2 regions of the Enterococcus montenegrensis genome follow, and region 2 is predicted to be linked to the other one. Evidence: a T-box and tRNA genes for the amino acid it is inferred to sense, from the RefSeq annotation. Region 2 holds a T-box; the other holds one or more tRNA genes.
What was found. The T-box of region 2 lies ahead of P3T75_RS09920 (valine--tRNA ligase). A T-box ahead of a tRNA ligase gene usually reads a tRNA of that ligase, here a tRNA-Val.

Region 1 (3,384 bases), 450 kb from region 2:
ATCGTGAGGACTGCTGGAGCGCTTAGAAGTGAGAATGCCGGTATGAGTAGCGAAAGACAGGTGAGAATCCTGTCCACCGAATGACTAAGGTTTCCTGGGGAAGGCTCGTCCGCCCAGGGTTAGTCGGGACCTAAGCCGAGGCCGATAGGCGTAGGCGATGGACAACAGGTTGATATTCCTGTACCCGTTGTATTTGTTTGAGCAATGGAGGGACGCAGGAGGCTAAGAAGTGCAGACTGATGGATATGTCTGTTCAAGCAGTAAGTCTTGAGATGAGTCAAATGCTTATTTCTATAAGGACAAGCTGTGATGAGGAGGGAAATAATAGTACCGAAGCTTCTGATGTCACACTGCCGAGAAAAGCTTCTAGTGAGAAGACAACGGCCCGTACCGCAAACCGACACAGGTAGTCGAGGAGAGAATCCTAAGGTGAGCGAGAGAACTCTCGTTAAGGAACTCGGCAAAATGACCCCGTAACTTCGGGAGAAGGGGTGCTGACCGCAAGGTCAGCCGCAGTGAATAGGCCCAAGCGACTGTTTATCAAAAACACAGGTCTCTGCAAAATCGAAAGATGAAGTATAGGGGCTGACGCCTGCCCGGTGCTGGAAGGTTAAGAGGAGTGCTTAGCGTAAGCGAAGGTACGAATTGAAGCCCCAGTAAACGGCGGCCGTAACTATAACGGTCCTAAGGTAGCGAAATTCCTTGTCGGGTAAGTTCCGACCCGCACGAAAGGCGTAACGATTTGGGCACTGTCTCAACGAGAGACTCGGTGAAATTTTAGTACCTGTGAAGATGCAGGTTACCCGCGACAGGACGGAAAGACCCCATGGAGCTTTACTGTAGTTTGATATTGAGTGTCTGTACCACATGTACAGGATAGGTAGGAGCCGTAGAGATCGGGACGCTAGTTTCGAAGGAGGCAATGGTGGGATACTACCCTTGTGTTATGGCCACTCTAACCCGCACCACTAATCGTGGTGGGAGACAGTGTCAGATGGGCAGTTTGACTGGGGCGGTCGCCTCCTAAAAGGTAACGGAGGCGCCCAAAGGTTCCCTCAGAATGGTTGGAAATCATTCGCAGAGTGTAAAGGCAGAAGGGAGCTTGACTGCGAGACTTACAAGTCGAGCAGGGACGAAAGTCGGGCTTAGTGATCCGGTGGTTCCGCATGGAAGGGCCATCGCTCAACGGATAAAAGCTACCCTGGGGATAACAGGCTTATCTCCCCCAAGAGTCCACATCGACGGGGAGGTTTGGCACCTCGATGTCGGCTCGTCGCATCCTGGGGCTGTAGTCGGTCCCAAGGGTTGGGCTGTTCGCCCATTAAAGCGGCACGCGAGCTGGGTTCAGAACGTCGTGAGACAGTTCGGTCCCTATCCGTCGCGGGCGTTGGAAATTTGAGAGGAGCTGTCCTTAGTACGAGAGGACCGGGATGGACTTACCGCTGGTGTACCAGTTGTCTCGCCAGAGGCATCGCTGGGTAGCTATGTAGGGAAGGGATAAACGCTGAAAGCATCTAAGTGTGAAGCCCACCTCAAGATGAGATTTCCCATTTCTTAAAGAAAGTAAGATCCCTGAGAGAAGATCAGGTAGATAGGTCAGGAGTGGAAGTACAGTGATGTATGGAGCGGACTGATACTAATCGATCGAGGACTTAACCAAAGTAAAAGAAAACTCGGAAGAGTTTTGAAAAACTTCAAGATCCAGTTTTGAGTGAATGAAATTCACTTAATTAAATAGTGTGGTGGCGATAGCGAGAAGGATACACCTGTAACCATGCCGAACACAGAAGTTAAGCTTCTTAGCGCCGATTGTAGTGAAGGGTTTCCCTTTGTGAGAGTAGGACGTCGCCACGCGAACTTATGGGGGTTTAGCTCAGCTGGGAGAGCATCTGCCTTACAAGCAGAGGGTCAGCGGTTCGAACCCGTTAACCCCCATATGAGCCGTTAGCTCAGTTGGTAGAGCATCTGACTTTTAATCAGAGGGTCACAGGTTCGAGCCCTGTACGGCTCATAAGAAATATGCGGGTGTGGCGGAATTGGCAGACGCACCAGATTTAGGATCTGGCGCCTTACGGCGTGGGGGTTCAAGTCCCTTCACCCGCATAAAAGGCCGGCTTAGCTCAGTTGGTAGAGCATCTGATTTGTAATCAGAGGGTCGAGGGTTCAAGTCCTTTAGCCGGCATCAAAACCATGCGGAAATAGCTCAGTGGTAGAGCACCACCTTGCCAAGGTGGGGGTCGCGGGTTCGAACCCCGTTTTCCGCTTTACTTTAAAAAGTAAAAAAGCCGGGGTGGCGGAACTGGCAGACGCACAGGACTTAAAATCCTGCGGTGAGTGATCACCGTACCGGTTCGATTCCGGTCCTCGGCATTAGAAAGATGCGCCCATAGCTCAACTGGATAGAGTGTTTGACTACGGATCAAAAGGTTAGGGGTTCGACTCCTCTTGGGCGCGTAGTAATAATTTAACGGGAAGTAGCTCAGCTTGGTAGAGCACTTGGTTTGGGACCAAGGGGTCGCAGGTTCGAATCCTGTCTTCCCGATTTAAAAGAAACAAGGGGCCTTAGCTCAGCTGGGAGAGCGCCTGCTTTGCACGCAGGAGGTCAGCGGTTCGATCCCGCTAGGCTCCATATCATTTTAATAGTAATAATAAAGTGATTATTCGCGGTGTAGCTCAGCTGGCTAGAGCGTCCGGTTCATACCCGGGAGGTCGGGGGTTCGATCCCCTCCGCCGCGATTTTTTAGAGCCTGGACCTTTAGCTCAGTTGGTTAGAGCAGACGGCTCATAACCGTCCGGTCGTAGGTTCGAGTCCTACAAGGTCCATCCGTGGCATTGTAGATTTGATTTTTTTGGAGGATTACCCAAGTCCGGCTGAAGGGAACGGTCTTGAAAACCGTCAGGCGGGTAAAACCGTGCAAGGGTTCGAATCCCTTATCCTCCTTTGCTACAATTCTATATTTATGTAGAGAGTTAGTAAAACTTATATTATCGCGGGATGGAGCAGTCTGGTAGCTCGTCGGGCTCATAACCCGAAGGTCGTAGGTTCAAATCCTGCTCCCGCAATTTTAAAAACTAAATCCTGGTCCCGTAGTGTAGTGGTTATCACGCCTGCCTGTCACGCAGGAGATCGCGGGTTCGAGTCCCGTCGGGACCGCCATGCGGGTGTAGTTTAGTGGTAAAACCACAGCCTTCCAAGCTGTTGTCGCGAGTTCGATTCTCGTCACCCGCTTTTAGTTTTTAAATATGGGCCTATAGCTCAGCTGGTTAGAGCGCACGCCTGATAAGCGTGAGGTCGATGGTTCGAGTCCATTTAGGCCCATTACAAAATCAAAACATTTTTGGTTTTTGGGGAAGTACTCAAGTGGCTGAAGAGGCGCCCCTGCT
Region 2 (3,384 bases):
AGACTCCGGTATTAAACGAATTAAATCAAAAGAATTTGCAGAGATCACACAAGTTCCTTCTGCTACTATTCGACGCGATTTTTCCCATTTAGGGGAGTTGGGTCGAAGTGGTTATGGCTATGATGTTAGTTATTTGATTGAGGTTTTTAATAGTATTTTAGATACCAATGAAGAAAAAAGAATTGCTTTAGTTGGCTTTGGAAATCTAGGAAAAGCATTAGCAAACAACAATTTTCGGCGTAACAGTAATTTGAATATTGTTGCCGTTTTTGATAATAATCCAGATTTAGTCGGAAAAGTGATTGATGGTCATGAAATTTATAGCATGGCCGAATTTGATACAATTGCCAGGGAAAAGTGTGTGACGGTTGCAATTTCAACTGTGCCAAGTCAGTTCTCGCAAGAAGCAGTAAATGTGATTGTAAAAGCGGGGATTACGGCGATTTTAAATTTTGCACCAGACCGCGTGGACGTACCAGGAAATGTGCATGTGCAATACATCGACTTAACGACAGAATTACAGACGTTGATTTTCTTTGACCAAACGTATCAAGATAAAACAGCGGTGGCAAATAGTTAAGCAGTATCTTTGGTTTTTTACCGATCCTTATCTATACTGAATGTAGCAAGATATTTAACGACATCAGTAAAAGGAGAAGATAAAATGGAATTAACAAAAAAAGGTCAACCCGTAACATTACCCGGTGAACAACCAGCCGTTGGTGAAAAAGCGCCAGCTTTTACTTTAGCAGACTTGCAAGATGTTAAACATACGGTTACCGATTTTTTAGATAAACCAACAATTTTAAGTGTTGTGCCAGATATTGATACCCGTGTTTGTGCTATTCAAACCAAACGTTTTAATATGGAAGCAAGCCAAATAAAAGAGCTTAATTTTGCCACTATTTCAAATAATACCAAAGTAGAACAAGCTGCTTGGTGTGGGCAAGAAGGCGTAGATATGTTAATGCTTCATGATCCGGATAATACGATGGATGAAAACTATCATTTATTAATTCCAGCAACCAATCACTATGCCCGCGTTATTTTTGTTTTGGATAAAGAAGGCGTGATTCAATATCGAGAAATTGTACCAGAAATTAGTCAAGAGCCAGATTATGAAAAAGCGCTAGCAGCGGCGAAAAGTTTAATTTAAAAATTCTGATTTGACACTTGGTATGCTTCATTGTAGAATAAGCCCAGACGTTGAACAAGAGGAGTAGCAGAAGACTGCGTTTGAGAGAGGAAATCACAGCTGGGAGATTTCCACGTAAGTTTTGTGAAGGTAGCTTGGGAGTCTTTGATTGGAAATTTTAGTAAAATCAAACGTTTCGTGACCGTTAACTCACGCTTAAGAGGTAGAGTGATCTACAAATTAGGTGGTACCGCGTAAATTTACGTCCTAAGATGCTTGGCATCTTAGGACTTTTTTTATTGTTAAACAGATTTAAGTTTTAAGAATAATTTCTATTGGTTTATTAAAGTAGCAAGGATTCATTTTATAGCGAAGATGTTTAGCATGAAAAATTATTTTTCATACGAGAAATCAAGCGCGGAGTTTTTATTGTTTAGTTTACAGGCGGTTGAGATTAAAGTTTTGATTTGCAAAAGCTAGTTAATTTTTTAAATTTAAGGGGGCAAAAAAATGTCTGATAATTTATCAACAAAGTATAATCCACAAGAAGTGGAAGCAGGCCGTTATCAAAAATGGTTGGACGAAGATTTATTTAAACCAAGTGGGGATAAAAAAGCAAAACCTTATTCTATTGTGATCCCACCACCAAATGTTACCGGAAAATTACACTTAGGTCATGCTTGGGATACAACCTTGCAAGATATGATTATTCGCCAAAAACGGATGCAAGGTTTTGATACGTTATGGCTACCAGGAATGGATCATGCCGGTATTGCAACGCAGGCCAAAGTAGAAGAAAAATTGCGGGAACAAGGAATCTCTCGTTATGATTTGGGTCGGGAAAAATTTATTGATAACGTTTGGGAATGGAAAGATGAATATGCCGATCATATTCGTGAGCAATGGGCTAAAATGGGTCTTTCTTTAGATTATTCTCGGGAACGTTTTACTTTAGATGAAGGGTTGTCAGAAGCAGTCCGCAAAGTTTTTGTTACCTTATACGAAAAAGATCTGATTTATCGTGGTGAATATATTATCAACTGGGACCCGCAAGCCCGCACTGCCTTATCAGATATTGAAGTGATTCATAAAGATATTGAAGGTGCTTTTTATCATATGACGTATCCTTTAAGTGATGGAACAGGTGAATTGGAAATTGCGACAACCCGTCCTGAAACTATGTTAGGAGACACTGCGGTTGCGGTTCACCCAGAAGATGAGCGGTACCAACAATATATTGGCAAAACCGTTATTTTGCCATTAGTGAATAAAGAAATTCCAATTATCGCCGATGAATATGTTGACCGTGAATTTGGAACTGGGGTTGTAAAAATTACGCCAGCTCATGATCCCAATGACTTTGAAGTAGGAAATCGTCACGACTTGCCACGGGTAAATGTCATGAACGATGACGGGACGATGAATGATTTAGCAGGAAAATATGCTGGGATGGATCGTTTTGCTGCTCGAAAATTAATCGTTTCAGATTTAGAAGAAATCGGTCGCTTGGTTAAAATTGAAAAAATGAACCATAATGTTGGGCATTCAGAACGGACCGGCGTAGTGGTGGAACCCCGCTTATCAACACAATGGTTTGTGAAGATGGCACCTCTTGCCAAAGAAGCAATTGAAAACCAAGCAACAGAAGATGCCGTTGAATTTTACCCACCACGCTTTAATCAAACATTCTTGCGTTGGATGGATAATGTTCATGACTGGGTAATTTCGCGCCAATTGTGGTGGGGACATCAAATCCCAGCCTGGTATCACAAAGAAACCGGAGAAATGTATGTCGGTATGCAAGAACCTAGCGATAGTGAAAACTGGGTTCAAGATCCAGATGTATTGGACACGTGGTTCTCTTCTGCTTTGTGGCCATTTTCAACTATGGGTTGGCCTAATACAGATAGTGAAGATTACAAGCGCTATTTCCCAACCAATACATTAGTTACCGGATATGATATTATCTTTTTCTGGGTTAGCCGGATGATTTTCCAAAGTTTGGAATTTACTGGTGAACGTCCATTTAACAACGTTTTAATTCATGGGCTAATTCGGGATGAACAAGGGCGGAAGATGAGTAAGTCACTTGGTAACGGGATTGATCCAATGGATGTCATTGACAAATATGGGGCAGATGCCCTGCGTTGGTTCTTATCCAATGGTTCTGCTCCTGGTCAAGATGTGCGTTTTAGTTATGAAAAAATGGATGCTGCCTGGAATTTTATCAATAAAATTTGGAATGCTGC

Region 1: it has a tRNA-Val gene. The T-box ahead of P3T75_RS09920 (valine--tRNA ligase) is inferred to sense a tRNA for this amino acid. The anticodon was not compared.

What each region holds. Positions count from the first base shown of each region.
Region 1 covers NZ_CP120467.1:2,517,075-2,520,458, reverse strand. Annotated here, with positions in the region: rRNA gene P3T75_RS12205 (23S ribosomal RNA) at 1-1,660, shown strand, start outside; rRNA gene rrf (5S ribosomal RNA) at 1,739-1,854, shown strand; tRNA gene P3T75_RS12195 (tRNA-Val) at 1,863-1,935, shown strand; tRNA gene P3T75_RS12190 (tRNA-Lys) at 1,939-2,011, shown strand; tRNA gene P3T75_RS12185 (tRNA-Leu) at 2,022-2,103, shown strand; tRNA gene P3T75_RS12180 (tRNA-Thr) at 2,110-2,182, shown strand; tRNA gene P3T75_RS12175 (tRNA-Gly) at 2,193-2,264, shown strand; tRNA gene P3T75_RS12170 (tRNA-Leu) at 2,285-2,370, shown strand; tRNA gene P3T75_RS12165 (tRNA-Arg) at 2,381-2,454, shown strand; tRNA gene P3T75_RS12160 (tRNA-Pro) at 2,469-2,542, shown strand; tRNA gene P3T75_RS12155 (tRNA-Ala) at 2,557-2,629, shown strand; tRNA gene P3T75_RS12150 (tRNA-Met) at 2,663-2,736, shown strand; tRNA gene P3T75_RS12145 (tRNA-Ile) at 2,750-2,823, shown strand; tRNA gene P3T75_RS12140 (tRNA-Ser) at 2,852-2,941, shown strand; tRNA gene P3T75_RS12135 (tRNA-Met) at 2,990-3,063, shown strand; tRNA gene P3T75_RS12130 (tRNA-Asp) at 3,082-3,157, shown strand; tRNA gene P3T75_RS12125 (tRNA-Gly) at 3,159-3,229, shown strand; tRNA gene P3T75_RS12120 (tRNA-Ile) at 3,246-3,319, shown strand; tRNA gene P3T75_RS12115 (tRNA-Ser) at 3,348-3,384, shown strand, end outside.
Region 2 covers NZ_CP120467.1:2,063,465-2,066,848, reverse strand. Annotated here, with positions in the region: gene P3T75_RS09930 (redox-sensing transcriptional repressor Rex) at 1-580, shown strand, start outside; gene tpx (thiol peroxidase) at 665-1,156, shown strand; T-box leader at 1,198-1,408, shown strand; gene P3T75_RS09920 (valine--tRNA ligase) at 1,646-3,384, shown strand, end outside.